Regions from separate parts of the Brenneria sp. L4-2C genome, predicted to be linked through region 3. Evidence: predicted binding sites of a transcription regulator. Region 3 holds the regulator's gene; each other region holds the start of a gene.

Region 1 (8,235 bases), on a different contig from region 3:
CGCCATGCTTGGCGTCGCCAGCTTCGCACTCGTCGGTTTTACCTCGTTTGCCGGCCAAATCGGCCGCACCGCCACCCTGACGCTCTCTCGCGCCATTTTCGGCCTGAAAGGCAATATCGCGCCGACCGCATTCAGTTGGCTTACGCTGATGGGATGGGAGGCCGTTAACCTCATCACTGGCACGCTGACGCTATCCGCCCTGTTTACCGCCATGGGATTGAACGGCGGCGCCACGCTGACAGCGGTTTGTTTACTGCTGTTCGGCGGCCTGACCATTGCGGTCAGTATTCTGGGACAAAACACGCTGATCCTGCTGCAAAGTTGGATCACGCGAATTTTCGGCACCATGACGCTGATTGTGGTGATTTATGTTCTGTTCAATACGCCGTGGCATAAGGTGTTGTCGCTGCCGTCCGGCGACTGGCTAACCGGCTTTCTCCCCGCCGTGTCGGTCATTGCCGCCGGTACCGGCATAGGCTGGACTATCGCCGGCGCGGATTACAGCCGTTATCAGAGCCCCGCTTCCCGTCGCGGCAGCGTGTTCGCCGCCGTCGTGGGCGGTTCCGCCCTGCCGCTGATATTGCTGATGCTGGCCGGTATTCTGCTGTCATCCCAGTTGCCCGAGCTCGCCAGTTCGGCCAACCCCATTGCGCTGATCGGTACGGTACTGCCGACCTGGATGGCGGTTCCCTATTTATTAACCGCCACGGCGGGCATTATCACGATTGCCGTATTAAGCCTGTATTCCGCCAGCCTTAACCTGTTGACCATCGGCGTCAAAGTGCCTCAGCCGGTCGCGGTGGCCATTGACGCCGTACTGGTGGTGGGCGTCGCCATCTATGTGCTGTTTGTTTCCGGCGACTTCCTGACGCCCTTTATCTCCTTCCTGATTTTCTGCGGTTTGTTCCTCGGCCCCTGGTCCGCGGTGTTCATCCTTGATTACTTCCTGCTGCGTCGCCGTCACGGCTACAGCGACGATCTGGTATTTGGCTTACACGGCAGGAATCTGGGCGTACGCTGGGCGCCGCTATTTTGCTGGCTGCTGGGCGCCGTCGCCGGTCTGATGGTGACGAAAACCGGCTTTATCGACGGACCGCTGGCGGTGGGTATTTTCGCCGACTCCAGTTTAGGGCTGTTTATCTCATTCGCCATCAGTCTGATCGCCTACCGGCTCTATCTGCTGGTCGAGCCGCGGGAGAGATTGCGATGAAAGCCTTTACGCCCGAACGCCCCGTCGCGGTGGTCGGCGGCGCCTGCGGCGATATGCTGCTGGCGCTGCCGCGCCTGCCGGTCAGCGGCGAAGATATCGAAGGCCAGGATCTCGGTCGGCAGATCGGCGGCTGCGCGTTTAACGTCGCCCGCGCCTTATACCGCCTCAACGTGCCGATGATCAACGGGATGCCGGTCGGCAACGGGCCGTGGGGAAAAACCGTCGAAGCCGCGATGAACGAGATGAACCTGCCGGTGCTATTGCGCCATAGCGAAATGGATAACGGCTGGTGCCTGGCGATGACGGAGCCTGACGGTGAACGGACGTTTATCGGCATTACCGGTTGCGAGGCGCACTGTAGCCGGGCAATGTTGCAACAGTTAGCGATGCCTGACAACGCGCTGCTGTACGTTAACGGATATGAACTGTTCGGCGAAGGCGGACGGGATCTGCGCCAATGGACGCTGGAACAAACGCAGCAGAAGCTGATCGATTTCGGCCCGCGCCTCCCTTTTATTCCGGGAGAATTTATTCACGCGCTGGCCGGCAGCAATACCATTCTGACCCTGAACCGCGATGAAACCCGCCAACTGTGCGGAGAAGGCGATGGGGTCTCACAGGCGCTGCGCTACGCACAGCGCAGCGGCTTAACGCTGATTTGCCGACTGGACAAGGAAGGCGCCTGGATTTGCCCGCCGAACGGCGAGGCGACGGCCGTCGCGGCTTATCCTGCGCAGGTTGTCGATACCATTGGCGCCGGCGACGCGCACTGCGCCGGTTTGCTGGCCGGGTTATCCGCGAGCTGGCCGCTGGCGGACGCCGTCGATCTGGCGAATCGGGTGGCGGCCTGCGTCGCCGCCGGTCGGGGCGCGGCGGCCGCGCCGGACTGGGATACCCTGCGCCGGCGCTTCCCGGCATCCCGCCGGCAATAAGCGCGTTGCCGGCCTGCTCCCGATCAGGCCGAAGGCTGCACCACCAGTTGACCGGTCAGGCCGCGATCGGCCAATTCCAGCGTCTGGCTGTAATACAGAAAAGGAAACGCCTGCGAGGACGGCTGGGTAAAATAGACCAGCAGTTCGACATCGCTGTCCACCCACACCGTATCCTTCCAGCCGCTGTCCTCTACCGGTACCGCGCCGCCGTTGACGCTGCGCACCAAAAACTTCACCCCCTGCATATGGAATGGCTGCGGGGTATCGGCATGAAGAATCCAACGTTCGCAGCGGCCCAGTTGGGTCTGCACGTCGATACGCGTCATATCCCACATGGCGCCGTTGATGCTCGGCGGACTATCGCTCAGGCGAAACTCGCGCGTACGGCTGATGCTGCCTTCAATAATATTATCCGCCAGCAAACGCATCGGCAAATTGCTCGTCACCAGTGGCAATAATCCGGTCGGCTTAAGGGTTAATACCTGCGTTGAAATCAAAATGCTGGACGGTTCAAACAGCCCGCGCAGCCGGTCCATTATCCCGGCTGATTCGCCCGCCGTCAGCGTCACTTCCTCGCCCTGCGTCATATCAATCAGAATTTCCCGCCGCTCGCCGGGCGCCAGCGAGATCTGGTTAACCGCCATCGGCGCGGGCAGCAAGCCCTGATCGCTGGCGATCACATGAATCGGCCGTGCGTCGCTCATCCGCATAATATAACGACGGGCATTTGACGCATTCAGCAGCCGTAACCGCACCCAGCCGCGCGACACTTCGACATAAGGGTTCTGCGCACCGTTGACCAGCAGCGTATCGCCGACGAAGCCCTCGTTGCCCGCCGGGCTATAAATCGGCACGCCGAAGCTATCCAGGCGTTTATCCTGAATAATCAGCGGGAAGTCATCCACGCCATAATGATTGGGGATAGGTAATGATTTCGCGGCGCTATCTTCCACCAGCCAGAGTCCCGCCAGTCCGTTATACACATGTGGCGCCATGCGGTTCGGCGTATTGGCATGATACCAGCAGGTGGCCGACGGCTGTCGGATCGGCAATACCGGAGACCAATCCATACCCGGCGGTATCATACGCGCCGCGCCGCCCATCAACGATCCGGAAACCTGCAATCCGCTGACCGTCATCGATACCGGTTCATTGAGCCGATTGCTATAAATCAGCTTAACGTCATCGCCGTCAAATACCCGTACCGTCGGCCCCAGATAATGTCCGTTAATGCCCCAGACCGACGTTTTACGCGTATCGGTGAAAGCCCAGTGCGCCCGTTGCATCGTCAGAAACAGAGGCTGCCCTCTACGCGACTCCAGCAATGGCGGGATCGGCAACACGGTCGAAGTACCGCTTACCCTGGCCAATAATGGCGTGCTGCCCGCACAATATAACGCAAACCCCGATGCCTGAATAAACTGACGCCGGCTGAGTGACATAGTGACTCCGTAAATCGATTAAACCGTATAAAAGATTTAACTTTCGATTAGAAAAATAGCCCTCTTACCGGACAGCAAAGAGGGGGGTGCCGTTTTCAATTATTTTTTTCCGCTGCTTCGCGTTCCGCCACTTCCGCATCTAACTGCGCCAGTTTGGCGGCCATAATATCATGGCAGTAGGTCGTCAATTCGCGCACTTGCTCTTTGCTATAAGAACTGGTGTCAATCGGCGGCAGCATTTCTATGATGACATGACCATTATTCCAGCGATTCAGTTTTATTTTATTGCTGGTGGTGGAAACGCAAATCGGCACGACCGGCACGCCCGCGCTGATGGCGGCGTGAAATGCCCCCGTCTTAAACGGCAGTAATCCACGGCCCCGGCTGCGCGTGCCTTCAGGAAACATCCAAATGGAAATATTTTCCTCTTTGATGTGTTTGACCACCTGAGCAATGGTGCCGTGCGCTTTGGCCCGATTGTCGCGATCGATCAACAGGTTCCCCGTCAACCAATACAGGGGGCCGAAGAAAGGGATCCATAACAGGCTTTTCTTACCCACGGTAATGGTGCGCGGTTGCACCACATTGGCGGCGGTGACCATATCGTAATTATTCTGGTGATTCGCGATATAAATACAGTTGCCGTAATGCGCGGCCTCCGGCGGGACCCGCACCTCGACTTTCAAGCCAAAAACTACGGACAGGCGACCAAAAAGGTGACCGAATGTCGCTACGTGACGTGGATTTTTAGGGCTGAAAAGACAGTAAATAGATCCGAAAATACAAACTAAAATCGAAAAGACAATCACCACAATAAAACGAAGAATGAATAGCATAACAACCTCAATTAGCCAACTGCCGCCGCTAGTATAGCTATTTTGCTATAAAACACACGGTGATTCCTTGAACGCAATAATCAGTTTTACCATTGTGGTTGGCGGAGGGGCGGCATCAATAAAGATTGCCGCCCGAACCTTAGGCGGAGGGTTATTCTTCGCTGCTGCCGTCGCCGGCTCGCTTCGGCGCATCGACGTCAATGCGATCGATACGTTGCAGGCCGCGCAGCAGCGTGCCTTTACGGCCACGTTCAGACTGGTATTTCTGTAGATCGTTCGGGCGCAGAATCAGTTTGCGCTTACCGAAGTACAAGGTTACCGACGACTGCGGCGGCAACAGCAGCAGCCAACTCAAACGATCCTTGCCGCTGGCGAAATCCGCTGATGAAATAGACACGATCTTATTGCCCTTCCCTTTCGACAACTGCGACAGGTCGGACACCGGGAACAGCAACATCCGGCCGGAAGCGGTGATCGCCAGCAAGGTATTATCCTCGCCGTGGATTTCAATCGGGGTCAACGCCTTGGCGTTGTCCGGCAGCGTGATAATCGCTTTGCCCGCGCGGTTACGCGCCACCAGGTCGTTAAAGGTGCAGACAAAACCGTAGCCGGCGTCAGAGGCCATCAGCAGCGGCTGATCGTCCGCGGCCATCAGCACATGCTCAATAGTCGCGCCGGGCGGCGGCGTCAGCTTGCCGGTCAAGGGTTCCCCCTGGCCGCGCGCGGACGGCAGCGTCAGCGGATCGAGCGCATAGCTGCGGCCGGTCGAGTCGATGAATACCACCGGCTGGTTGGTTTTACCCCTGGCGGCGGAACGGTAGCTGTCGCCCGCTTTGTAATTTAATCCTGCGGGATCAATGTCATGCCCTTTGGCGCTGCGCACCCACCCCATTTCCGACAACACGATGGTGACCGGTTCCGACGGCACAAAATCATGCTCGCTCATGGCTTTCGCTTCAGCGCGTTCCTTCAGCGGCGAGCGGCGGTCGTCGCCATAGGTCTGGGCATCCGCCTGAATTTCTTTTTTCAGCAGGTTGCTCAGCTTACGTTCGGATGCCAGCAAGGCCTGCAAATGGTCGCGCTCTTTCGCCAGATCGTCCTGCTCGCCGCGGATTTTCATCTCTTCCAGCTTGGCCAGATGGCGTAACTTCAGTTCCAGGATCGCTTCGGCCTGGGTTTCGCTCAGGCTGAACTGACGCATCAATACCGGCTTGGGTTCATCTTCCGTGCGGATGATGTGGATCACTTCATCAATATTCAGAAATGCGATCAGCAACCCTTCCAGAATATGCAGGCGTTTGAGCACCTTCTCCAGCCGATAACTCAAGCGGCGACGCACGGTATCACGGCGGAACACCAGCCATTCGCTCAGGATTTCCACCAGCCCCTTGACGCCGGGGCGGCCATCCAGACCGATCATATTCATATTGATGCGGTAACTTTTTTCCAGATCGGTAGTGGCGAACAGATGGTTCATCACCTGATCCAGGTCGATGCGGTTGGAGCGCGGCACCAGCACTAAACGCGTCGGATTCTCGTGATCCGATTCATCGCGCAGATCTTCAATCATCGGCAACTTTTTAGCGCGCATCTGACTGGCGATCTGCTCCAATACCTTGGCGCCGGAAACCTGATGGGGCAGCGCGGTAATCACCGCTTCGCCGTCTTCTTTCTTCCAGACGGCGCGCATACGCACCGAACCACGGCCATTCTGGTAAATTTTACGCACTTCCTCGCGCGGGGTAATGATTTCCGCTTCCGTCGGGAAATCCGGCCCGTGAACGAACTGCAACAAGTCATCCAGAGAGGCGCCGGGTTTATCAATCAAGGCGACGGCGGCGGCGGCGACTTCGCGGATATTGTGCGGCGGGATGTCGGTCGCCATCCCGACGGCAATGCCGGTGGTGCCGTTAAGCAGTATGTTCGGCAGACGGGCAGGCAGCATTTTCGGCTCCTGCATCGTACCGTCGAAGTTCGGCACATAGTCAACCGTACCCTGACCCAGTTCGGAGAGCAGGGTTTCCGCGTATTTAGACAACCGGGATTCGGTATAACGCATCGCGGCGAATGATTTCGGATCGTCCGGCGCCCCCCAGTTCCCCTGACCATCCACCAGCGGATAACGGTAGGAGAACGGCTGCGCCATCAATACCATCGCTTCGTAACAGGCGCTGTCGCCGTGCGGATGATATTTACCCAACACGTCGCCGACGGTACGGGCTGATTTCTTGAATTTGGCGCTGGAATTCAGCCCCAGCTCCGACATGGCGTAAATAATACGGCGCTGTACCGGCTTCAGACCATCGCCGATAAACGGCAACGCCCGATCCATGATGACGTACATGGAGTAGTTCAGGTACGCATTTTCAGTAAACGTGTGCAGCGCCAGGCTTTCAGCGCCATCATGCGTCATCTCACTCATTTATCTCATTTCCTCACATCGCAGCGCGATTATTGCTCTTTCCGACACGCTACACAGCGGTATGTTTGGCGGGAATAGTACCTTATCCGGCGGGCTTCTGTCACAGAGAACAAAGGCCGGCAATCTTAAAGACGGCCGGTAATGCGGCGCGTTCGCCTGAATGCCTGAAGAGCGCGCATGCCAGAAAATATCGGCGACAAGAGATTTTCATTAAGAGTTTTTAATAAAACCATAATTGAAAAAGCGAATGATAACTTTTACTGTTTGATAACAGTTATCATTACGACATTTTTTTGCGTCGTTAACAAACTCTGACGTCATTCCTGCTGAAGTTGATTGCCAGCGTTATCAGGCTTTGGTCGCTGGTCGGACAGTTGCCTACCAATAGAGTATCACTATGTTAATCAATAAGAATCTTAGAAAAATCATGCTCACCGGGATCCTGGCAGGCACGGCGTTAAACAGCGCCGCCGCGGATAACCGAACGTCGGCTAAAGATGCGGCCGGCGAATCCGAATCAACAGGCGAGACGATGACGGTGTATTCTCCCAAAGTCGAGAAAGAAGCCGGCACCAAGACCACCATCACCGCCAGCGATATGCAGAAAGAAGGCGGCAATGATTTCGGCGCCATTATGCGCTACCAGCCGCTGATTAGCGCGCCGGGCGTCACCAGCGGCGTCAGCGCGGGCAAAAGCAGCTATGACCGCGGCGGCGCCAGCGGCTACAACATTCGGGGTTTGGAAAACAACCGGGTTTCCATTGATATCGACGGCGTTGAACTACCATCAGCCACCGATCGCGGCACATCCACGGTGAGCGGCCGCCGCCAAACGGGCAGCACCGGCATTGGCCGCGGCGACTATCTTGACCCGTACCTGTACGGTTCGGTGGAGATCGAGTCCGGCGCCACGTCGGTCGCCAACAGCAACAACGCGCTAGGCGGTTCGGTCTCTTTCAAACCAAAATCCGCCAATGATTATCTCAACTCAGACAAGCACAGCTATTTCGGTTACCAGGGCGGTTATGATTCTTCCAACCGTAGCTTTCACAACGGCATTACCGCAGCTGGCGGCGACGACTATCTGCGCGGCGTTATCGTCGTCAGCCGTCGCGATGGCAATGAAACCGAAAACCAGCGCGACGCCACAATCGACAGTACCCCAGCCAACTGGCACTCCAATGCTGTGCTGGCGTCCGGCATCTGGCAAGCGACTCATGCGCACCAGCTCACCGCCACCGTAGATTATTACCATAAAACCAATCACGCTAATTTCCCAACCTGGACAATGAACTCAAGGGGCGTCTCTTCGCTTGATGGCAGTACTTCATATCAGGACAATCAGACCCGTCGCTGGGGATTTAGTCTGGCGGATCTCTATGCGCCGGAAGAT
Region 2 (8,235 bases), on a different contig from region 3:
GCTGGCCGGGCAGTTCGATCTGCACCATATCGGCCCGGAAAACGAAGTGCGTTGTTCTACCGGACTGACGCTGAGCCGGTTGGCGCCGTTGCCCGACGCCCTGCCGGCAGGCGGTATTCTCATCATCCCCGGCGTGACCGATTCCCTGCATCATTTTTCCCTGCCGCAGACGATAGCCGCCCGCCGCTGGCTGGAACGGCTCAAGCCCGCGCTGAGCGCGCAAACCCTGACGCTGGTCTGCGTGTGCGCCGGCGCGCTGCTGGCGGCGCAGGCCACCTTGCTGGATGGCTACCAATGCACCACCCACCATAATCTTATTGCACGTTTGGCTCAGTCGGCGCCGCTGGCTCAGGTTAAAGATAACCGCATTTTTGTCGAAGACCGCGGCATCTATACCAGCGCCGGCATTACCGCCGGTATCGATCTTGCGCTGCATTTGGTCGGACAACTTCTCGATACCCGCAGCGCATTGCAGATTGCCCGCGAGATGGTGGTCTATTTCCGCCGTACCGGCAGCGACGCGCAGCTTTCGCCGTGGCTACAGTATCGCAATCATCTGCATCCGGTTATTCACCGCGCGCAGGACATCATGTCCGCCGAGCCGGAAGCCGCGTGGCCGCTCTCCGTCATTGCGGACAAAGTGCATGTCAGCAGCCGCCACCTCACCCGCCTGTTCCGCGCACATCTGGGGATCAGCGTACGTGAATACCATGAGCGACTGCGCGTTGCGGTCGCGCAACAGCGTCTGCGGCAGGGCGTAGGGCTGGAGAAATCCGCCCTGCTGGCCGGTTTTTCCTCGGCCCGCCAGTTACGCCGCGCGCAGCTGCGCCAGAGACAGCAAGACGAGTAACCGGCCTTAACTGACCAGACGCCGGCTGTCGATTTTCTGTAACGCCATCGACAACAGCAGGCTACCCAGCAAGGCGGCGCTGAAGATGTAAAAGATATCCAACACAGGCTGCGACGGGATATCCATACCGTGGGTGCGCAGATAGTGAATGATCGGCGCATGAAAACCGTAAATCGCCAGCGAATGGCGCGATATCAGATCAAATCCGGGCAGCACGCGGTGGTTCAGATAACGTTTGAACGCCATCAGCAGGCTGACCGCCGCCAGAAAAACCAGCGGGCCGCCGTAGAGGTAAAACGTCTGATTGAAATTATCGTTCAGCAACGAGTGATGTTTTGTTCCCATCGCCACCAGCAACACGCACAAAATAAACGCCGGAATGGCCGCCAGCGCCGCGCGCCGGGGAATATCCAGCATGCCGAGCGCCCGGCCGACCAGCGCATACAGCAGATAGTAAAAGGTATCGCCGTAGACATAGAGGTTTACCGGCAATAGCTTAACGCCGGCAAAATCAACCTGTCCCGTATTGGGGTTGGCAATCACCGCCAGCGCCACGATGAAAATCGCCAGATACTTGCCCGACACGGGCTTGACGTGAATTAACGGTGAGAGCAGATAGATCACCACAATCGCATAGAAAAACCACAGGTGATAAAAAATCGGTTTTTGCAGGAAATATCTGGCGGCGTTCAGCGGGTTGATTGGCGTTAGCGTCGCCATATAAATCAGCGAGACGACGCTATAAAACAGAATACACAAGCCAATCCGCAGAAAATGTTTTTGCCGCGCGCTGCGCTCGCCAAAAAACAGATAGCCGGAAATCATGAAGAACAGCGGCACGCAAACCCGCGAGGCCGAATTAAGGATATTCGCCACATCCCAGTGCGTATCGCCCGGCGCGCCGCCGGCGGTGATGTAGTAGGTTGTGCTATGAATCAGAACGACCATCAGGCAGGCCACCGCCCGCAGGTTATCAATCCAGCCGATCTTCCCGGTCATGCATAACCTCTTGGAGAGACAAAGGATATCGCACAGGGTAGAGCCTGTTGATAAGCCATACAATGGGGAATGGGCTGAATACGAGACGCCGCCATGCGCGCCCTACCTCGGGCGCGCGCCAGCGGGCGGTATAAAAATGGTGTTGTCGCGCATAAAACATTCAATTGCCGGGACTCGCCCGTCGCGCCTCCGCCGGCAAAGCGGAGGCGCGATAGCGAATCAGAACAGCCCCAGCGGTTTATCCGAATAGCTCACCAGCAAACATTTGGTTTGCTGGTAATGCTCCAGCATCATCTTGTGGTTTTCGCGTCCGATGCCCGACTGTTTGTAACCGCCGAACGCCGCGTGCGCCGGATAAGCATGGTAGCAGTTGGTCCAGACGCGTCCGGCCTGAATACCGCGCCCCATCCGGTAGGCCACGCTGCCGTTGCGGCTCCATACGCCCGCGCCGAGACCGTATTCGGTGTCGTTCGCGATCTCCAGCGCATCATCCATAGTTTTGAAGGTCGTCACCGCCAGCACCGGCCCGAAGATCTCTTCCTGGAACACCCGCATACTGTTTTTACCAAACAGAATCGTGGGTTCCAGATAATATCCCTGCGCCAGGTCGCTGGGCATCGCTTTACGCTGGCCCCCCGTCAGCACGCGGGCGCCTTCTTTCTTACCGATATCGATGTAGTTGAGAATGGTATCCATCTGTCCGGCGGACACCTGAGCGCCCATCATGGTTTTGTCGTCCAGCGGATGACCGATACGAATGGATTCCACGCGCTTAATCGCCCGCTCCATAAAACGCTCGTAGATGGATTCCTGAACCAGCGCCCGGCTCGGACAGGTACAGACTTCGCCCTGATTAAAGGCGAACAGCGTGAACCCTTCCAACACTTTGTCAAAGAAGCTGTCTTCTTTATCCATCACATTCGCAAAAAAGATATTAGGCGATTTGCCGCCCAGCTCCAGCGTAACCGGCGTCACGTTCTGCGCCGCATAACCCATGATTTGCTGACCTACTTCCGTCGAACCGGTAAACGCCACTTTGGCGACGCGCTTCGAGGTCGCCAGATATTCACCAATCTCGCTGCCTGACCCGTTCACCACGTTAATCACGCCCGGCGGCAGAATATCCTGAATCAACTCCATCAGCACCAGCACCGACACCGGCGTCAGCTTGGCGGGCTTAAGCACGATACAGTTTCCCGCCGCCAGCGCGGGCGCCATTTTCCAGCAGGCCATCAATAGCGGGAAATTCCAGGGAATGATCTGGCCGACGACGCCCAGCGGTTCATGGAAATGATAGGCCACGGTATCGCCGTCGATTTCACTGATAGCCCCCTCCTGCGAGCGAATGCAGGCGGCAAAATAGCGGAAGTGATCAATCGCCAGCGGCACATCCGCGCCGCGGGTTTCCCGAATGGGTTTACCGTTATCCCAGGTTTCCACCATCGCCAGACGTTCAAGGTTTTGCTCCATTCGGTCGGCAATGCGGTTCAGAAGCAGCGCGCGTTGCTGCACGGACATGGCGCCCCATTCGGCTTTCGCCTGGTGGGCGGCGTCCAGCGCGTGATCGACATCCCGCGAGGTGGAACTGGCGACTTCACACAGCGGCTGGCCGGTCACCGGCGTGAGATTAACAAAATACTCTCCCTCATCAGGCGGGACCCAAGCTCCTCCGATAAAGTTGTCGTAACGTTTTTTCAGATTAAGCGCGTCGTATTCACCGGTCGTCGTCCGGCTTTCAGCGATGTCATATGCCATGTCAATCTCCTTCTCGCGGTCTGGGTACGCGGCGGAGCCGCAGTGAAAACAGGGGCAATGTGAAAACGAACGTGAGTCAGGGAACATGGTTAAATCGTAAGCAGGGATCGGCGTTTATGACAGCGCCCAGGCAGGGAGAAATAGTCACTCTTCGAGATGGGTCACATTTTTGCAACCATAAATAAACAAATAAGCAACCAGCAATCCACGCGCGATCGCGGTTCGCAGAGAAAAGTTCGCATCGGCCGGGAGGCGGTGAAATAATACCGGTATGAATCAGCGACACGAACACAGGTATTCCAGGTGAAAAGCGTTAATCCACAAACGATCGCGCTGCCGACAGGCGCATGCAGGCGGACAGTCAGCCATCAGGGGACGCTGGCGCAGCCGCAGGCCGACTGGCTGGCGGAGGAAGTGCCGGTGGCGCTGGTCTATAACGGTATTTCACATGTGGTGATGATGGCGTCGCCGAAAGATCTTGAGCTGTTCGCGCTGGGATTTTCCCTGTCCGAGGGCATCATCCAGTCGCCGCAGGATATTTACGGCATAGACGTGCAACCGGCGTGCAACGGCATTGAAGTTCAGATCGAGCTTTCCAGCCGCCGCTTCGCTGGTTTAAAAGAACGGCGTCGGTCGATGGATGGCCGTACCGGCTGCGGCGTCTGCGGCGTGGAGCAACTGGCGGAGATCGGCAAGCCCGTTACGCCCCTGCCCTTTACCCAAACTTTTTCGCTCGGCCGCCTTGAGTCGGCGTTGACGCAGTTGAAGAACGTACAGCAGGTGGGTCAGTTGACGGGTTGTACGCATGCCGCGGCCTGGATTACGCCGGAGGGCGCGCTAAGCGGCGGCTGCGAGGATGTCGGACGCCACGTCGCGCTGGATAAACTGCTCGGCATGCGCGCGAAAAACCCCTGGCGGCAAGGCGCCGTGCTGGTTTCCAGCCGGGCCAGTTACGAGATGGTGCAAAAGTCCGCCATGTGCGGCGTGGAGATCCTGTTTGCGGTTTCCGCCGCCACCTCGTTGGCCGTGGAGGTCGCCGAGCGATGCAATTTGACGCTGGCGGGATTTTGTCGTCCGGGGCGCTGCACCATCTATACTCATCCGCAGCGGCTGCATGAATAACGGCCGGGATCAAAAAGCTTAGTCTGATGACGCATTACTTAGACTGATTTGTTTCATCACATAGCAGAAGCACATAACCGCTTGTTATACGGCCCTAAAACAACAAGCGGAAACGCCTTCAAACAAGAATAATCATTTTCAATATCATTTAATTAACTATAATGAACCTAATTCTTACGCGGTGCTAACAAAAGCGGTGCCGCAAAATTTTGTGTACTAGAATAATTGTGTACGATACCTGTTTTCAGTACTACAACACTTAGGTACGACAACCACGGAGATGCTAAACATGAGTTATTCACTACCGCCACTGCCTTATGCTTATGATGCGCTGGAGCCACATTTCGACAAACAAACGATGGAAATCCATCACTCCAAGCACCATCAGACCTACGTTAATAATTCTAATGCAGCGCTGGAATCCCTGCCTGAATTCGCACAACTGACGCCGGAAGAACTGATCGCGCAATTGGACAAAGTACCGGCGGATAAAAAGACCGCTTTACGCAACAACGTGGGCGGACACGCCAACCATAGCCTGTTCTGGAAAGGCCTGAAACTGGGTACGACGTTGACCGGCGATCTGAAAGCCGCCATTGAACGCGATTTCGGCAGCGTCGACGCTTTCAAAGAAAAATTTGAAAAGGCCGCCGCAACCCGATTTGGCTCCGGCTGGGCCTGGCTGGTACTGAAAGATGACGGCAAACTGGACGTTGTTTCCACCGCCAATCAGGATAGCCCGCTGATGGGCGAAGCCATTTCCGGCGCTTCCGGCTATCCGATTGTGGCGCTGGACGTCTGGGAACACGCTTACTACCTGAAATTCCAGAACCGTCGTCCTGACTATATCAAGGCGTTCTGGAACGTCGTCAACTGGGACGAAGCCGCCAAACGTTTCTCGGAAGCGAAAAAATAATCGGCCGCATTAATTACCCGTCAATTCATATTTGATAACAGAACCGGAATAACAAATTGTTATTCCGGTTTTTTATTTTCTTTTTACTTTCTGTTTTTCATACCTATTTTTCATCGCCGCGCCGTCACGGAAGATGTTAAAGTTTTATTACTTATTGCCGATAATTTATACGTGATTCTATCGCGTGGTTTTTATACCGATATGTTGTACTTCACACGACATCTTATGGCGCAACCTTCCATTGTCAGCGTGATAAAACGTGATGCGTGCGCCAGAGAACGTATTCTGTTTATGGGATAATGGAAGAAAAAATGGCGATAAAATTCGAAGATATCAACGTCGGTAAAAAATTAGGCTTAGGCTTCTTCCTGGTCTTAATAATGACGATCATTATTGCCGGCGCAGGCATCATGCACATTGAGGAATTACAAGAAAGCATTGATAAGGTGAACTTAAGCAACAATATCAATGATGAAATTAATCAGGCAAAATATTATCGCGTACGCTATAGCTCCACCTATGACCCTGAAGATATAAAACAAAACAATGTCAGCATCGATAAAATCAATACCTATGCCTCTCACGCCAAAGAACTGGACTGGCCGGAAAACATCAGCGAAAAATTTCCGCAGATAGAAAGTCTGATCGCCGAATATCGGCAAAAACAGCAAAACTACATTGAAGCCGTCGACAAAAAAGATAATGTCAGGAAAAGCTGGAATATTTCCGAAACGGAAGAACCATTAAAAAAATTGGGCGATCAATTAATTAGCGACTACAGCGCGACCGCGCTGCAATTACTGTTTACCGAACTGAATTATAAACTGATGGCCGTACGCTATCATGTCCGCGGCTTATTGCTGTCGCGCGATGAGGAAGCGCAGGAAAACCTCGCCGCCGCCATTAAAGAAGCACAGGCCACGCTGAATGAGCTGCATCAGCATCCGTATCTGACCGCGGAACAAAAGGCGACGCTTACGCCGGTTCTCAACACCCTGAGCGTTTATGAAGGGCGCGCCATGGCCTATATTCCCGCCTATCGGGAAGAGCTGGCTCAGGCGCAACAGCTGCAAAATATCGCTGAGCAGCTCAATCTGATCATCAAGTCCCTGCTGAACGAGCAGCTACAGCTCACGCAGCAGGACATCCGCACGGCCGAGATACAGATGGGTATCACCGCGCTGATTACCCTTATCCTTGGCTTGCTGATTTCCTGGTTTATCTCACGCCAGATAACGACGCCGCTGCATAACACGCTGAATATGGCCGAACGCATCGCCACCGGCGATCTTACCATGAGCCTCGACACCACCCGCCGTGATGAGCTGGGCCAGCTCATCAGAGCCATGTCGAAGATGAATGCCAACCTGCACAATATGATCGATGAGATCCGCATCGGCGTTAGCCAGATCTTCACCGCCTCAAGGGAGATCGTCGCCGGCAACACCGATCTGTCCTCGCGTACCGAGCAACAGGCCGCCGCCGTTGAACAAACCGCCGCCAGCATGGAACAGCTGACCGCAACGGTAAAACAAAATGCGGACAATGCGCATCACGCCAATACGCTGGTGATCAACGCCTCCCAAACGGCGAAACAAGGCGGCGAGCAGGTGAATAACGTGGTGAAAACCATGACGGAGATTGAGCACAGCTCCCGACGTATCGCGGAGATCACCTCGGTGATTAACGGCATCGCTTTCCAGACCAATATTCTGGCCCTGAACGCCGCCGTTGAAGCCGCCCGCGCGGGCGAGCAAGGCCGGGGATTCGCCGTGGTCGCCAGCGAAGTTCGCAATCTGGCGCAGCGCAGTTCGCAGGCGGCCAAAGAAATCGCCAGCCTGATCGCCGAATCCGTCGAACAGGTGAGCCACGGGGCAACGCTGGTCGGCAACGCGGGTAAAACGATGAATGATATCGTCACCTCTGTGACCCAGGTACATAGCATTATGGGCGAGATCGCCACCGCGTCGGATGAACAGAGCCGGGGAATTACGCAGATCAATCAGGCGATTGTGGAAATGGACAGCACCACCCAGCAGAATGCCGCGCTGGTTCAACAGTCCTCCGCGGCGGCGGATTCGCTGGAAGAGCAGGCCGCGTTGCTCAAACAGGCGGTTTCCGTATTTCGACTGGCGAACGCACAGGACGATGACTCGCCGGCCGGCATCGCGCTTTCCCGCCCATCGCCGCAGTTGGGTTTTAAACAGTAACGTCCGCAAACCGCCGGAGGACGAATAAACGGCGCCCGGCGTCATTCCCACCGTCATTCTCGCGTAGGCGGGAATCAGTCAATGACTGTCTATGGTTTCAGCCGGCGATCCCCGCCTACTGCCGCGGGGATGACGAGGCGTTAACAGGGTGCCGAAGTATTAACGGGGATAATAAGGTAGCGGCAGATACGCCTCCCCACCGTCATTCTCGCGTAGGCGGGAATCAGTCAATGACTGTCTACGGTTTCAGCAGGCGATCCCCGCCGACTACCGCGGGGATGACGAGGAGTTAACGGGGATGACGCAGTGTTGACGGGAATGGCGAGGGGTTAACTGGGCGCCGAAGTATTACGGGGATAATAAGGTAGCGGCAGATACGCCTC
Region 3 (8,235 bases):
TTTGTGTTGCGCCAGATAGGCGCGCATCACTTCCACGCCGTGTTTCATGAATTCATCGCTACAGGTGATAAGCGTCGGCAGAAAGCTGGTGCAGCCGGATTTCTGGTTGGCTTGCTGCATGATTTCCAGCGTCTGAACGGAGATGGATTCCAGCGAGTCGTTAAACTGCACGCCGCCGCAGCCGTTTAACTGTAGATCGATAAATCCGGGCGCGAGCAATGCACCATTGAGGTCGTATTTTTCCAGCCCGTCGGGAAGTTCGCTAACGGGACAAACGGTATCAATCAAACCCTCGGCAATAATAACGGCATGGTTATCAAGTACCTGGTGGCCAGTATAAATTCGGCCATTTGTTAAGGCGTACATTATCAATTCCTCGCTATACCCTTGCTCTTTGTTTGGATGTGTCGGCTTGCGCTGTCGCCAGACACGTCGCGGCCTCGCTCTACCGGCGTGCGGCGCCTTTAGGCTAAAGGTTTTTCATGTTTTCCGTTTCTAACTCACGGAAATATTTCACCGTTTTGACTTTGAGTTCCATGGTCGACGCTTCGTCGCACACCATCACGGCTTTAGCGTGAAGTTGCAGGCAACTGATGGTCCACATATGGTTCACATTTCCTTCTACCGCCGCCTGTAATGCCAGCGCCTTGTTGCGTCCGCTGACCAGGATCATCACCTCTTCGGCATCCAGCAGCGTGCCGACGCCGACGGTCAGCGCGTATTTCGGCACCAGATCGACGTCGCCGTTAAAGAAACGCGAGTTGGCGATGCGCGTCTCTTCCGTCAGGGTTTTGATCCGGGTACGGGAAGTCAGAGAAGAGGCCGGCTCATTGAACGCGATATGCCCGTCGTTGCCGACTCCCCCCATGAACAGGTGAATTTTGCCGTAAGACTTGATCTTCTCTTCGTAGCGGCGGCATTCGGCGGGAATGTCCTCGGCGTTCCCGTTCAACAGGTTAATGTTTTCCCTGGGAATATCAACGTGGTCGAAAAAATTGTGATGCATGAAACTGTGGTAGCTTTCCGGGTGGTCTTCGGGCAGGCCGACATACTCGTCCATATTGAACGTGACGACGTGTTTAAAGCTCACTTGTCCGGCTTTATGCATTTCCACCAGCGCTTTATAGGCTTCCAGCGGCGAACTGCCGGTGGGAAGACCCAGCACAAAAGGGCGGCTGGCGCTGGGATTGAACGCGTTGATTCTCTGGGTGATATAACGGGCCGCCCATTTGCCAACTTCAACCGGGGTGGTCAGGGGGATGAGTCTCATCAGTGCTCTCCTGGTTTGCGCCATTAATGGCGGCATAATATTCGGCTGAATTGCGTCACCGACGGTTTTTCAGCGTTTGAGGTTAACCTGGCGATCAGTGTAGCCTGTTTTTTTTTATCTTGAAATAAGTTGGCTATTTATTTAAGTATAACCTTTTTGTATGTGATTTTTTAGTGAGTTTAATCACATAATGTCTTTGGTTAATTTGCGTGGCGAAATATTTTGCATACACTTCGCGCTGAGATTACGTGTTGTCGTTTATCTGGCAGTGAGCAGGTCTAACGGGCGGTTTTCGCCCACCGAGAGAAAGAGAGGAAACGTGAGTATTCTTGGCTATTTACAAAAAGTTGGTCGGGCGTTGATGGTGCCTGTCGCGACGTTGCCCGCTGCCGCGATCCTGATGGGCGTCGGCTACTGGATTGACCCGGTCGGCTGGGGGAGTGGAAATGCGTTGGCGGCGTTGTGTATTAAGTCCGGTGCCGCCATTATCGGCAATATGGATGTCCTGTTTGCGATCGGCATCGCCTATGGTTTGTCGAAAGATAAGGATGGCGCGGCCGCGCTGGCGGGCTTTGTCGGTTACCTGGTTCTGACGACGCTGTGTTCGCCGGATGCGATTGCCATGATCAAGAAAATCCCGGTCGAGCAGGTGCCTGCCGCATTCGGCTACATCAAAAATCAGTTCGTGGGTATCCTGGTGGGGATCATCTCCGCCGAGTTGTATAACCGTTTCAGTCAGGTCGAACTGCCGAAAGCGCTGTCGTTCTTCAGCGGGCGTCGTTTGGTACCCATTATCACCTCGTTTCTGATGATTCTGGTGGCATTCATCCTGATGTATGTCTGGCCGGTTATTTATAGCTCGCTGGTCTCTTTCGGCGAATATATTCAACAGTTAGGTTCGGTCGGCGCCGGCGTTTACGCGTTTTTTAACCGCATGTTGCTGCCGGTGGGCCTGCATCATGCGCTCAACTCGGTGTTCTGGTTTGATGTGGCGGGCATTAACGACATTCCCAACTTCCTTGCCGGGCAGCAGGCGATCGACGCCGGTAAAGCCGTGGTCGGCGTGACCGGCCGCTATCAGGCCGGGTTCTTCCCCATCATGATGTTCGGCTTGCCGGGCGCGGCATTGGCGATTTATCACTGCGCTCGTCCCGAGAATAAAGGCAAGATCGGCGGGATTATGCTGGCCGCCTCGTTCGCTGCGTTTTTCACCGGCATTACCGAGCCGCTGGAATTCTCCTTCATGTTTGTGGCGCCGGTGTTATTTTTCCTGCATGCGGTGATGACCGGTATTTCGGCATTTATCGCGGCCAGCCTGCATTGGATTGCCGGTTTCGGTTTCAGCGCCGGACTGGTGGATATGGTGCTGTCATCCCGTAACCCGCTGGCAACGCAGTGGTATATGCTGATACCAATGGGCTTGGTATTTTTCGTTATTTATTATGTGGTGTTCCGCTTTACCATTACGCGCTTCAATTTAATGACGCCGGGGCGTGAAGCGTCGGTGAGCGGCAGCGAAGCCGACGGCTACGATGTGAGCGTCGCGGCGTCTGCATCCGGCAAGACGCAGACGCTGGGCCGCGGTTATTTACAGGCTATCGGCGGTAAAGAGAATCTGGTCGGCATTGATTCCTGCATCACCCGACTGCGTTTGAGCGTGGTGGATTCCGCTTTGGTGGATGACGGATTGGCCAAGCGACTCGGCGCCGCCGGCGTGATTCGTCTGAATAAACAGAGCGTGCAGATCGTGGTCGGCACGCAGGCTGAGTCGATTGCGTCCGCATTGAAGAACGCCAGCGAAGAATAATGCCGATACGCGCTTTTCACCGTTTCTGAATAACGCGGTATAAAGTAAATTTGCGGGATGAGGTCGCTATCTCATCCCGTTTTTGTTTTTTATGAAACTAACGGTTGTTTCCCGGCTTAGCTTGTTGGATCATTGGCGGTTATATGTCGTTTTAGCATTGAGGAATCAAGAATGAGTGAGGCTGAAGCCCGCCCAACCAACTTTATCCGTCAGATTATTGATGAAGACCTGGCATCCGGTAAGCATGACCATATTCAGACGCGTTTTCCGCCGGAGCCCAATGGCTATCTGCATATCGGGCATGCGAAGTCTATCTGCCTGAATTTCGGGATTGCCCAGGATTACCAGGGCAAATGCAACCTGCGTTTTGACGATACCAACCCGGTAAAAGAAGATATTGAATTCGTTGAGTCGATCAAACGCGATGTTAACTGGCTGGGGTTCTCATGGAGCGGCGACGTTCGCTATTCCTCCGATTATTTCGATCAACTGCATCAATATGCGGTTGAACTGATCAGCAAAGGACTGGCGTATGTCGATGAACTGACGCCGGAACAGATCCGCGAATATCGCGGTACGCTGACATCGCCCGGTAAAAATAGCCCGTACCGCGATCGCAGCGTGGAGGAAAACCTGGCGCTGTTCGAAAAAATGCGCAGCGGCGGCTTTGCCGAAGGAACCGCGTGTCTGCGCGCTAAAATCGATATGGCATCGTCGTTTATCGTGATGCGCGATCCGGTTCTGTACCGCATCAAGTTTGCCGAACACCATCAGACGGGCAACAAGTGGTGCATCTACCCGATGTATGATTTCACCCACTGCATTTCCGATGCGCTGGAAGGCGTCACCCACTCGCTATGTACGTTGGAGTTCCAGGATAACCGTCGTTTATATGACTGGGTGCTGGATAACATCTCGATACCTTGCCATCCGCGTCAGTATGAGTTTTCTCGTCTTAACCTTGAATTCGCCATCATGTCCAAGCGCAAGCTGAACCTGCTGGTGACGGAAAAGATTGTTGAAGGATGGGACGATCCGCGTATGCCGACCATTTCCGGTTTGCGTCGCCGTGGCTACAGCGCCGCGTCTATTCGTGAATTCTGTTACCGCATCGGGGTCACCAAGCAGGATAACAACGTCGAAATGGCGGCGCTGGAAGCCTGCGTGCGCGACGACCTGAATGAAAACGCGCCGCGCGCCATGGCGGTGCTCGATCCGGTAAAAGTGGTGATTGAAAACCTGCCGGAAGGCCATGAAGAGTGGGTTACCATGCCGAACCATCCGAATAAACCGGAAATGGGTACCCGGCAGGTGGCGTTTAGCCGCGAGGTGTACATCGATCGCGCGGATTTCCGCGAGTCGGCCAATAAGCAATACAAGCGTTTGGTGTTAGGCAAAGAAGTTCGTCTGCGTAATGCCTACGTGATTAAAGCGGAACATATCGATACGGACGAGCAGGGCAATATTACGACCATCTACTGTAGCTACGATCCGGATACCTTAAGTAAAGATCCGGCTGACGGGCGCAAGGTAAAAGGCGTGATCCACTGGGTGTCCGTAGCGCATGGCTTACCGGCGGAATTCCGTCTGTACGATCGTTTGTTCAGCGTGGCCAATCCCGGCGCGGCGGAGGATTTTCTGTCAACCATCAATCCGGAATCGCTGAAAGTGACTCACGGCTTTGTCGAGGCGGGCATGGCGCAGGCTGAAGCGGAAAAAGCGTACCAGTTTGAACGCGAGGGGTATTTCTGCGCCGATCGGGTTTACTCCAGTCCAGAGCATCTGGTGTTTAACCGCACCGTCGGCTTGCGCGATACCTGGGTGGGATAATCCGGGGTTTTGCCTGGAATGGAATAAAAATAAAACCGCCTCGGCGGTTTTATTTTATAACGGGCGGGATAGCCCGTTACCGACGGGCCGTCGCATGCGACGTTAAATTTTTTGTGCGGTCGATTTATCTTTTTGCATCGTGCAGGGTGTCGTCTTCACGGCAATCCCCTTCACTGCAATGGCCATACAGATACAAACTGTGGTTGGTCAGCTTGATGCTGTGTCTTTCCGCGATTTCGCGTTGGCGTGCTTCAATATATTCATCACGGAACTCAATGACTTTGCCACAATCCAGGCAAATCAGATGGTCATGATGATGCTGCTGCGTCAGTTCGAAAACCGATTTACCGCCTTCAAAATTATGGCGGGTTACAATACCAGCATCATCAAACTGATTCAGTACGCGATAGACGGTCGCCAAACCAATCTCTTCACCCATATCAATCAGTTTTTTATATAAATCTTCCGCACTGACGTGATGGCACTCTGGATCCTGCAACACTTCCAGAATTTTCAGCCTTGGAAGAGTGACTTTCAGGCCGGCCTTCTTTAATGCGGTGTTATTGTCAGTCATGCGGATTTAGTCCTGTTGCTTACTTAATCAATGGAGGCTATTTAGCCTATGACATCGGTCGGCTCAAAAAATGTAATAGCGTCCCAATTATAGAACCGTGCATTCAAAATGAAAACAATGGAATGTTAACAAAATTATTCCCACACATTCTACAGATGTATCATGCAATCTATTGTTGGTTAATGAGAGACGCCAGCTGAATGCACAAGACCGATGCGGGTATTGTACATACTTATGGAGGGAAGTTAAAAAAATGTATCAATCTTTATGAAAGGCCTTTCCTATCGATCGTTCCGGCTCTGACGGGGGAGGGAGGTCAGAGCCGGAGGTCCGTCTTAGTCAACCAGCTCTTTCAGGTTCAACTCTTCGCTGATCTGTTTCACCCACGCGGTGACGCGCTCGCTGGTCAGTTCAGGCTGACGATCTTCGTCGATAGCCAAACCGATGAAGTGGTTATCATCCGCCAGCCCTTTGGACGCTTCAAAGTAATAGCCTTCCGTCGGCCAATGGCCAACGATGGTTGCGCCGCGAGGTTCAATAATATCGCGGATGGTGCCCATCGCGTCGCAGAAGTACTCCGCGTAGTCTTCCTGGTCGCCGCAGCCAAACAGGGCAACCAGTTTGCCGGTAAAGTCGATTTCTTCCAGCGTAGGGAAAAAGTCATCCCAGTCGCATTGCGCTTCCCCGTAGTACCAGGTAGGGATACCCAACAGTAAAATATCAAAAGCTTCAAGATCTTCTTTACTGCTTTTGGCGATGTCATGAACTTCGGCAACGTCGGTTCCCAGCTGCTGTTGGATGGTCTTGGCAATGTTCTCGGTATTGCCAGTATCACTGCCAAAGAAAATTCCTATGAGTGCCATGGATTGAATAACCTCTTGATTCTTAATGATATGGTGCAGTGTCTTACCCATTTATCGGCTAATAATAACAGACACGCCCTGCATGAGAAACTCGTATCGGTAAGGATAAGTAAATCACCGTTCTGATTTCTCAGATAAGTTTGTCCACGGTCTGATTGATGTTGTTATTTTTAGCGGCGCGGCGAATGGATCAAAAAAATTTATGTTTAGCAAAAGTTATGAGGTTGTTCAAAGAATAGAAAATAAGCCGCGCTAAGTACACCGGTATCGCTAAACATTGCCCGTATCTTGTCGATTAACAAGCGTGATCGAATCGGTTTCAACGTGACTGAAGCGTCGCGCCAGGTTGCGATGATAATGGCCTATTAATATGCATTTCCGCTGTTTTACCGTCGATTAATAGCAAAAAACTTCTTTTCACGCGTGCGTTAAGTCTGGAGTAAGCTATGAAATTTTTAAAAAACATCGCCATCAGAACGGCCATGTTGTGGGTGCTCGGCGTATTCTGTGTGCTGTGGGGCGGCGTATCAATCTATACCCTATTTTCTTTCAAGGAGATGACCGCGACGTCCAAACTCAGCAGTCTGCTGGTAGATAACTTAAATATAATTAATCAAGGCAACGATCAGTACTTTCGTATGGTGACGCGTCTGGCTCGTTCCGTTGACGCTCGCCAGAATGGCGATAACGACGCGGCGGATAAAGAACAGACATCGGCGCTCAATGCCCTGAATACCTTGAAATCCGGCCTGACCGCCTTTAACGCTCTCGATCACGCCGGACTGGACGACAAGCTGGTTCAGGCGGTCAGCCGGGACTGGGGTAATTTAATCACTCAGGGGGTTGAACCCTTGTATCAAAAAGCGGCGGCCAATGCGTTGGATGACTATCACGTACAGGCGAAAAATGTCGTTCCTCCATTGAGCCGCCAGTTTGGGGCGTCGCTGACCGCGTTCAGTAAAGCCGGTTCGGAGAAGTTCGTCGCGGCCGGCGTCCGTTTTGAGCAGATTACGACGATTGGTCAAAATATTTTGCTGACGGGGCTGATCATCGGGCTGGTGATGCTGTTTCTGACCGATCGCTATCTGGTGAAGTTTCTGGTGCGGCCGTTAAACGATTTGCGCGATCACTTCAGCGTGATCGCCTCCGGCCAGTTAGGCAAGCCGATTGCGGATTTCGGCCGCAACTGCGTCGGCAGATTATTTCCTCTCTTACGGGAAATGCAAACCAGTCTGGCGAACACGGTCAGCACCATCAGAAACAGCACGGATTCTATTTATCAGGGCGCTTCAGAAATCGCGGCGGGAAATAACGATCTGTCGTCACGCACCGAACAGCAGGCTTCCGCACTGGAAGAAACCGCCGCCAGCATGGAGCAGTTGACCGCAACCGTGAAGCAGAACGCTGAAAACGCCAATCATGCCAGCCAATTGGCCTTGCAGGCTTCGACAACGGCGAAAAAAGGCGGCGGTATCGTCGATAACGTGGTGAAAACCATGTCGGAAATTTCCGGCAGTTCGCGGAAAATTGCGGAAATCACCACTGTTATTAACGGCATCGCTTTTCAGACCAACATTTTGGCGCTGAACGCCGCCGTGGAGGCCGCCCGCGCGGGTGAGCAAGGGCGCGGTTTCGCGGTGGTCGCGGGTGAGGTGAGAAGTTTGGCGCAGCGCAGCGCGCAAGCAGCCAAAGAGATCGACGGGCTGATTTCCGAATCTGTCCGATGTGTGGATACCGGTTCTCGTCTGGTCGAAGACGCCGGCAGCACCATGCACGAAATTGTACGCGCGGTGACCAACGTTACCGACATCATGGGCGAGATTGCTTCCGCATCGGAAGAGCAAAGTAAAGGGATTGCCCAGGTCGGCCAGGCGGTGGCCGAAATGGACAG
Region 4 (8,235 bases), on a different contig from region 3:
CCGGTCGACTGGTTACCAGACGACCGGATATGACTGCGAAAACACGATGATGTCAGGGTTATCTGGCCGCCGACTCAGCGCCAACCAGCCCCACTTTGAGATATCCGGCTTTGCGTAACGCGTCCATTACCCTCATCATGGTTTCATAATCCACGCTCTTATCCGCCTGGAAGAAAATGGTGGTGTCTTTATTACCGCTCGTGGTGACATCCAGCGCCTGAGCCAGCGACTGTTCGCTCACTACATCATCGCCGACATATAGCTGTTTATCGGCTTTCACCGTCAGGTAAACCGGCTTCTCAGGGCGCGGCTGAGGCGCGGCGGATGAAGCCGGCAAATCCACGCGAATATCCACCGTAGCCAGGGGCGCGGCAACCATAAAAATAATCAACAGAACCAGCATGACGTCAATAAACGGCGTCACGTTGATATCGTGCATTTCGCCGTTTTCGCTCACATCGTCGTTCAAATGTATCGCCATAACTTATCCCACCCGCAATTTCTGCGCCGATGAAGATGCCCGGTTATCATTGCTGGCCGCCACGTCCAGGTCGCGGCTCAGCAGCAGCAGCACCTGTGCGGCGACATCGCCCACCAGCGCTTTATAGCCGGTAATCCAGCGAGCGAAGATGTTATAAATCACTACCGCCGGGATCGCGGCCACCAGGCCGATTGCCGTCGCCAGCAGCGCTTCGGCAATACCTGGCGCGACGACGGCCAGATTAGTGGTCTGCGTTTGCGCGATACCGATAAAGCTGTTCATGATGCCCCACACGGTACCAAACAGCCCGATGAATGGCGCCACCGCGCCGACCGTCGCCAGATAACCATTACCGCGTCCCATATGACGACCGGTAGCGGCAACTCGACGTTCCAGACGGAAAGCCGTACGCTCTTTAATCCCGTTGTTGTCATCGGAGCGCGCGGACAGTTCCAGCTCATTCTGCGCATCCGCCAGCAGTTGTCGCGCCACGCCCCCGGACTTGAACGCCTCAGCCGCATCCACGGCATCATCCAGGGTTTTAGCTTGTTCCAGCAGTTGGTATTCCCGACGCGCGCGACGTTTGGCGCCCATCAGTTCCACGCTTTTACTAAAGAAAATCGCCCAGGTAATGACAGAGGCCAGCAACAGGCCGATCATCACCGTCTTCACCACCAGGTCGGCATGCTGATACATGCCCCAGACGGACAGGTCAGTTCTCATCAGGTTACTGGCGCCCGGCGCCGCATTGGGCGGTAATGAAAGCGGCGACGCCTCCGGCGCGACGGGGAGCGGCGCGGCGATAGAAGAATCAACAGCGGGAGAATCAGGCGTAGCCGGTGCGGCGACCGCTTCACTGGTGCTGTCACCGGATAAAGGCGCGCTGACCGGTGGAGCCGCCAGCGTATTTCCACTGAGTCCCGCAGTCAAAAGCAGGGTAACCAGCACGCTACGAGAAATTACGCTAAATGCGCCACGTTTTTTTTGCCAGGCTGATGATACCTGTTGGGTAATATTACTGACAGCCGTATTCACGCTGTGCCTCCACCGTTAATCCATCACAATGACACAATAAATCAGCCTGAAATAATATCAAACCCTGAGTGAATTGATAGTTGTTCTCATTATTATTTATGCTTATTGAAAATATTATTCTTACCTTACAGCCCGTTCGGCCCGGACATTGATATGACTGGCAGCGTATAACCGAGAATAAATAAGAAATCGCGGAGGGATCCGGCAAGCCGTTTAGCGGCCTTAAATCGTGTTTTCATGCGGCCGTGAGGTTACTGCAAATGAGGAATACGAAGGGAGAATGAATGGCAAAACGCCAGAAACTGATCGGCGCTCAACGCCCGATGTGATATCGGACGTTGAGCGCCTGCGGTGAAGAAAATCCGGCAGCCGTTACAGCGCGGCGATAGTCGCCTGCTGTTCCAACAGTTTCGCTTTTGCTACCGCGTAGCCATCCAGTTTGGCCCGCTCTTTGTCCACGACGGCTTGCGGCGCGCGCGCCACAAAACCTTCATTGGCCAGTTTGCTTTCGATGCGGCCAATTTCCGCTTCAATTTTGGCGACTTCTTTGGCCAGACGATCCAGCTCGGCGGCTTTGTCTATCAGGCCGGCCATCGGGATCGACAGCTCAGCGCCATCCACCAGTTTGGTGACGGATACCGGGCCTTTATCGCCCGCCGGCAACAGCGTGATGCTATCCAGACGAGCCAGCGTTTGAATAAAGCCGCGGTTTTCTTCCACCCGACGTACAGCCTCAGGATTGGCGTCACGCAACAGCAGTTCCAGCGGTTTACCCGGCGCGATATTCATTTCCGCACGAATATTACGCACGGCAATAATCGCCTGCTTGATCCATTCCAGATCGTTCAGCGCCTGCGTATCTTCCTGCGCGGCGTCGAACTCAGGGAAAGGCTGCAACATGATCGTATCGGCGCTAATGCCTTTCAGCGCTTTCACCCGTTGCCAGATGGTTTCAGTAATAAACGGAATGATCGGATGCGCCAGACGCAGCAGCGCTTCCAGCACGTCCACCAGCGTCTGCCGGGTGCCGCGCAGTTCCGCTTCGCTGCCGCCATTCATCACCGGCTTCGCCAGCTCCAGATACCAGTCGCAGAACTGATTCCAGGTGAATTCATACAAAATATTGGCGGCGATATCGAAACGATAGCTATCCAAAGCCTCGCGGTACGCTTTCACCGTGCGGTTGAATTCCGCCCGGATCCAGCGATCGGCCAGCGACAGCACTTTATCGCCGCCCTGTTGTCCGCAGTCCTGCCCCTCGGTATTCATCAGCACAAAACGGCTGGCGTTCCACAGTTTGTTGCAGAAATTGCGGTAACCCTCCAGACGTTTCATATCCCAGTTGATATCACGTCCGGTAGACGCCAGCGCCGCCAGCGTAAAACGCAGCGCATCCGTGCCATGCGGTTCAATCCCATTCGGGAACTGTTTCTCGGTACGCTTACGGATTTTTTCCGCCAACTGCGGCTGCATCATATTGCCGGTGCGTTTTTCCAGCAGCGCTTCCAGCGAAATACCGTCCACCATATCCAGCGGGTCAATCACGTTCCCTTTGGATTTGGACATTTTCTGTCCTTCTTCATCGCGGATCAGCCCCGTCATATAAACCGTATGGAACGGAACCTGCGGCTTGCCGTTTTCATCTTTGATGAAGTGCATGGTCAGCATGATCATGCGGGCAATCCAGAAGAAGATGATGTCGAAGCCGCTGACCATCACGCTGCTGGGATGGAACGCCTTCAGTTCCGGCGTCTGTTCCGGCCACCCCAGCGTGGAGAACGTCCACAACCCGGAGGAGAACCAGGTATCCAGCACATCGTCGTCCTGATTCAACACCACATCGTCAGACAGATTATTTTCGCGGCGCACTTCCGCTTCATCGCGACCGACGTAGACCTTGCCCTGCGCGTCGTACCAGGCCGGAATGCGGTGTCCCCACCACAGCTGACGCGAGATACACCAGTCCTGGATATCACGCATCCAGCTGAAGTACATATTTTCGTACTGTTTCGGGACGAACTGGATTTCCCCCTGCTCCACCGCTTCAATCGCCACTTTCGCCAGCGGCGCGGTACGCACATACCACTGATCGGTCAGCATCGGTTCAATCACTACGCCGCCTCGGTCACCGTACGGCACGGTCAAATCATGCGCCTTGATCTCTTCCAGCAGCCCCATGTCATCAAAAGCCGCGACTATCGCTTTACGGGCGGCGAAACGCTCAAGACCGCGGAATTGCTCGGGGATGTCGCCGCTGTAGGCGGTGCTGGCTTCGCCGTTGGGATCGAAGACTTCGGCTTCCTGACGGATATCGCCGTCAAACGTGAGGATGTTGATCATCGGCAATTGGTGACGCTTGCCGACTTCGTAGTCGTTGAAGTCATGCGCCGGCGTAATTTTCACGCAGCCGGTGCCTTTGGTCATATCGGCGTGTTCGTCGCCGACGATCTGGATGCGGCGGTTAACCAGCGGCAATAGAACCTCTTTGCCGATCAGGTCTTTATAGCGCGGATCTTCCGGGTTTACCGCCACGCCGGTATCGCCCAGCACGGTTTCGGGACGCGTGGTGGCGACCACCAGGTAATCTTTACCGTCAGCCGTTTTCACGCCGTCGGCCAGCGGATAACGCAGGTGCCACATGGAGCCTTTGGATTCGCGGTTTTCCACTTCCAGGTCGGAAATGGCGGTACGCAGTTTCGGATCCCAATTCACCAGACGTTTGCCGCGATAAATCAGATCTTCGTTATACAGGCGAACGAATACTTCTTTCACCGCCTCGGACAGCCCATCGTCCATGGTAAAGCGCTCTCGCTCCCAGTCCACGGAGTTGCCCAGACGACGCATCTGACGGGTAATGGTGCCGCCGGATTCGGCTTTCCACTGCCAGATTTTCTCGATGAAGCCTTCCCGGCCATAATCATGCCGAGTCTTGCCTTCTTCCGCCGCGATTTTACGCTCCACCACCATCTGGGTGGCGATACCGGCGTGGTCGGTACCTGCCTGCCACAGCGTGTTTTTCCCCTGCATACGCTGATAGCGGATCATCGTATCCATAATGGTTTGCTGGAAAGCATGGCCCATATGCAAGCTGCCGGTGACGTTGGGCGGCGGGATCATGATACTGAAGCTTTCTTTGCTCACATCGCCGTTCGGCTTGAAGTAGCCTTGCTCTTCCCAGTGCTCGTAAAGAGGCTGCTCGATATCTTGCGGGTTATATTTCGTTTCCATTATGCTCAAAATTCAGTGAGTTGGCGGCTTAGCCGTAGTCAATTGAAAGCCGACGCTGCGATAGGCTTTATAGCGGTCGCGCGCCAACTGTTTCAGGGATTCTTCGTAAGGGACAAAGTCTATCACTTCATGGAAAGCGGTGGCAAAATCTGCGAAATACGGCAGCAGGCTGATAAGCAGCTCGCGCGGGGCGTTTCCCCGTCGCTCGGGCCATGCCAGTTCAACCGGCGCGCCCTGACGCGGCCCCTCGCCGGCCAGATTATGCGGTACGAACGAATGCGGATCGCGCCGCCACAGCGCCTCATCCAGTCGTATCGCCTGCCGTTCATCCTCGCAGGCGATTAAAACCCGCTTTCCCGCGCGCCAACGTTCCGCCGCCAGATCGCATGCCAGCGCCTCATGGGCGCTGAGATCATCGCTTTTGCTGTCGTGTTCGAGAAGATAGAACGTCGCGTTTTTCATTGTTTACACTATTGATAAGGGCCGGAATTCCCGGCCCGGTATAACTGGTTTATTCAGGCGCGCTTTACTGTACCCGACAGATTACCATCATTCTACGTCATTTAGCCCGGCGCGATTAAGCAGGAACTGTGACAGCAGCGCAACCGGACGCCCCGTCGCGCCTTTGGCTTTTCCTGAACGCCACGCCGTACCGGCGATATCCAGATGCGCCCAGCTATACTTGCGCGTAAAGCGGGACAGGAAGCAACCCGCGGTAATCGCGCCGCCGGGACGACCGCCGATGTTCGCCATATCGGCGAAATTGGACTCCAGTTGTTCCTGGAACTCATCCGTTAACGGCAGGCGCCACGCCCGGTCGCCGGACTGCTCGGATGCGCCCAGCAACTCATGCGCCAGCGGATTATGATTCGACATCATGCCAGTAATATGATGGCCGAGCGCGATCACGCAGGCACCGGTCAAGGTAGCGATATCGATCACTACATCGGGATCGTAGCGTTCCACGTAGGTAAGGGCGTCACACAGCACCAGACGACCTTCAGCATCGGTATTCAACACCTCGACCGTCTGACCCGACATGGTGGTCAGCACGTCGCCCGGACGATACGAACGTCCGTCGACCATGTTTTCGCAACCGGCCAGCACGCCAACGATATTCAGCGGCAGCGCCAGTTCGGCGGCCATGCGCATCACGCCGTAAACCGTCGCCGCGCCGCACATGTCGTATTTCATTTCATCCATGCTGTCGGCCGGCTTGATGGACACGCCGCCGGAGTCAAACGTCAGGCCTTTGCCGACCAGCACGATCGGGCGGGTTTCCGCTGAAGGATCGCCTTTATATTCAATGACCGACATCAGGGATTCATTCTGCGAACCCTGACCGACCGCCAGATAGGCATTCATGCCCAGTTCCTTCATCTGCTGCTCGCCAATCACGCGCGTAATGATGTTCTGGCTGTATGTATCGGCCAGTTGGCGCGCCTGCGAGGCCAGATAGGCGGCATTACAGATGTTGGGCGGCATATTGCCGAGATCTTTCGCCGCCTTGATACCGGCGGCAATTGCCAGACCGTGCTGAATAGCGCGTTCTCCGCTGGTCAGTTCACGCCGCGTCGGCACATTAAATACCATTTTACGCAACGGACGACGTAACTCGACTTTGTTGCTTTTCAACTGATCAAAGGTGTAGAGCGACTCTTTCGCCGTTTCGACCGCCTGACGCACCTTCCAGTAAGTGTTGCGGCCCTTAACGTGCAGTTCGGTCAGAAAACAGACCGCTTCCATGGATCCCGTTTCATTCAACGAGTTGATGGTTTTCTGAATGACCTGCTTGTACTGGCGTTCGTCCAGCTCCCGTTCTTTTCCGCAGCCAATCAGTAAAATGCGTTCCGAAAGGATGTTGGGGACGTGATGCAGCAGCAGTGACTGCCCCACTTTGCCTTCCAGTTCACCCCGGCGAAGCAAAGCGCTGATATAACCATCGCTGATTTTATCAAGCTGTTCGGCAATCGGGGACAAGCGGCGCGGTTCAAACACGCCGACGACAATGCACGCACTGCGTTGTTTTTCCGGGCTACCGCTTTTTACGCTGAACTCCATGTACTCTCCTGAATCTTAAAGACAAAGGCGGGATCAACGGCTAGAATGTGACACTCCGTAATACTTTCCCGCCGTTGCGTTAACATAACCTGTGTTAATCTTAACGACGTAACGAACCTGCTTTGATGAGTATAAGCAGATTCTGATAAAACAGCCCAAACACAGTATGTTGTAATACAGTTTTAGCTACGAAGGTTGCCACAAATGAGTATAAATGGCGAGTTAGCGAAGAAACTATCGGCTTTCCTGCAAAAAGACAAGTTTTCACAGGCGTAATTAAGCGTGATCATCACTCGATATCTGGTACGGGAAACATTTAAAAGCCAACTGGCCATCCTTTTCATTCTGCTGCTGATTTTCTTTTGTCAGAAATTAGTGCGGATACTGGGGGCCGCCGTTGACGGCGATATCCCGACCAATTTGGTTATTTCCTTACTGGGATTAGGCGTGCCTGAAATGGCGCAGCTTATTTTGCCATTAAGTTTGTTTCTCGGGCTACTCATGACATTCGGCCGTTTGTACGCGGAAAGCGAGATCACCGTGATGCATGCCTGCGGCCTCGGCAAAAGCGTACTGCTTAAGGCGGCGCTGCTGCTTGGGTTGCTGACGGCCGCCGTCGCCGCCGTCAATTCGTTATGGCTTGGCCCCTGGTCATCCCGTCATCAGGAAGTGGTGATGGCGGAAGCCAGAGCCAACCCCGGCATGGCGACGCTGGTGGAGGGTCAGTTCCAGTCCGCTCAGGGCGGCAATGCCGTGTTGTTTGTCGGCAACGTTCAGGGCAAGGAGTTCGAACACGTCTTTCTGGCCCAGCTACGGCCCAGAGGCAACGCGCGTCCATCCGTCGTCGTCGCCGATCGCGGACACGTCACCCAGAACGACGACGGAAACCAGGTCGTTACGCTGGATAACGGCGCGCGCTATGAAGGCACCGCGCTGCTGCGTGATTTTCGCATCACTGACTTTACCAACTATCAGGCGGTAATCGGCCATCAGTCCGTCACGCTCGATAGCAGCGCTGTGGAACAGATGGACATGCCGACGCTCTGGCGTTCGGATAGTCATGACGCCCGCGCCGAATTCCACTGGCGTCTGACGCTCATCGTCTCCGTGTTGCTCATGGCGGTGATGGTGGTGCCGCTGAGCGTCGTCAATCCGCGTCAGGGCCGGGTGCTGAGCATGCTCCCCGCCATGCTGCTCTATCTGGTTTTCTTCCTGCTGCAAAGCTCGCTGCGCTCCAATGCCAGCAAAGGGAAAATAGACCCGATGATATGGATATGGATGACAAATCTGGTGTATTTCGGCATAGCCGTGCTGCTGAATATCTGGGATACCGTACCCATGCGTAAAATACGTTCCCGTTTGACACTGAGGGGGGCGGCCTGATGTTTGGCGTACTGGACCGCTATATCGGTAAAACGATTTTTACCACC

What was found. The regulator Fur, encoded in region 3, represses iron uptake genes when iron is present. The targets are predictions, from matches to a motif close to ATAATAATGAGAACNACTATCAA.
Region 1: the regulator Fur is predicted to act here: its motif matches at 7,107-7,129, upstream of ABRZ26_RS16305 (TonB-dependent hemoglobin/transferrin/lactoferrin family receptor).
Region 2: the regulator Fur is predicted to act here: its motif matches at 4,852-4,874, upstream of sodA (superoxide dismutase [Mn]).
Region 4: the regulator Fur is predicted to act here: its motif matches at 1,590-1,612, upstream of exbB (tol-pal system-associated acyl-CoA thioesterase).

What each region holds. Positions count from the first base shown of each region.
Region 1 covers NZ_JBEIAC010000011.1:106,559-114,793, reverse strand. Annotated here, with positions in the region: gene ABRZ26_RS16330 (purine-cytosine permease family protein) at 1-1,210, shown strand, start outside; gene ABRZ26_RS16325 (PfkB family carbohydrate kinase) at 1,207-2,142, shown strand; gene ftsP (cell division protein FtsP) at 2,166-3,584, opposite strand; gene ABRZ26_RS16315 (1-acylglycerol-3-phosphate O-acyltransferase) at 3,680-4,420, opposite strand; gene parC (DNA topoisomerase IV subunit A) at 4,572-6,842, opposite strand; gene ABRZ26_RS16305 (TonB-dependent hemoglobin/transferrin/lactoferrin family receptor) at 7,240-8,235, shown strand, end outside.
Region 2 covers NZ_JBEIAC010000010.1:148,422-156,656, reverse strand. Annotated here, with positions in the region: gene ABRZ26_RS15780 (GlxA family transcriptional regulator) at 1-850, shown strand, start outside; gene ABRZ26_RS15775 (acyltransferase) at 857-1,849, opposite strand; gene exaC (acetaldehyde dehydrogenase ExaC) at 2,069-3,604, opposite strand; gene fdhD (formate dehydrogenase accessory sulfurtransferase FdhD) at 3,908-4,726, shown strand; gene sodA (superoxide dismutase [Mn]) at 5,016-5,642, shown strand; gene ABRZ26_RS15755 (methyl-accepting chemotaxis protein) at 5,954-7,852, shown strand.
Region 3 covers NZ_JBEIAC010000003.1:4,295-12,529, reverse strand. Annotated here, with positions in the region: gene nagA (N-acetylglucosamine-6-phosphate deacetylase) at 1-366, opposite strand, end outside; gene nagB (glucosamine-6-phosphate deaminase) at 470-1,270, opposite strand; gene nagE (N-acetylglucosamine-specific PTS transporter subunit IIBC) at 1,590-3,077, shown strand; gene glnS (glutamine--tRNA ligase) at 3,249-4,907, shown strand; gene fur (ferric iron uptake transcriptional regulator) at 5,032-5,481, opposite strand; gene fldA (flavodoxin FldA) at 5,817-6,344, opposite strand; gene ABRZ26_RS06190 (methyl-accepting chemotaxis protein) at 6,791-8,235, shown strand, end outside.
Region 4 covers NZ_JBEIAC010000024.1:25,647-33,881, reverse strand. Annotated here, with positions in the region: gene exbD (TonB system transport protein ExbD) at 59-481, opposite strand; gene exbB (tol-pal system-associated acyl-CoA thioesterase) at 485-1,516, opposite strand; gene ABRZ26_RS22280 (valine--tRNA ligase) at 1,889-4,744, opposite strand; gene ABRZ26_RS22275 (DNA polymerase III subunit chi) at 4,757-5,206, opposite strand; gene pepA (leucyl aminopeptidase) at 5,294-6,805, opposite strand; gene lptF (LPS export ABC transporter permease LptF) at 7,088-8,188, shown strand; gene lptG (LPS export ABC transporter permease LptG) at 8,188-8,235, shown strand, end outside.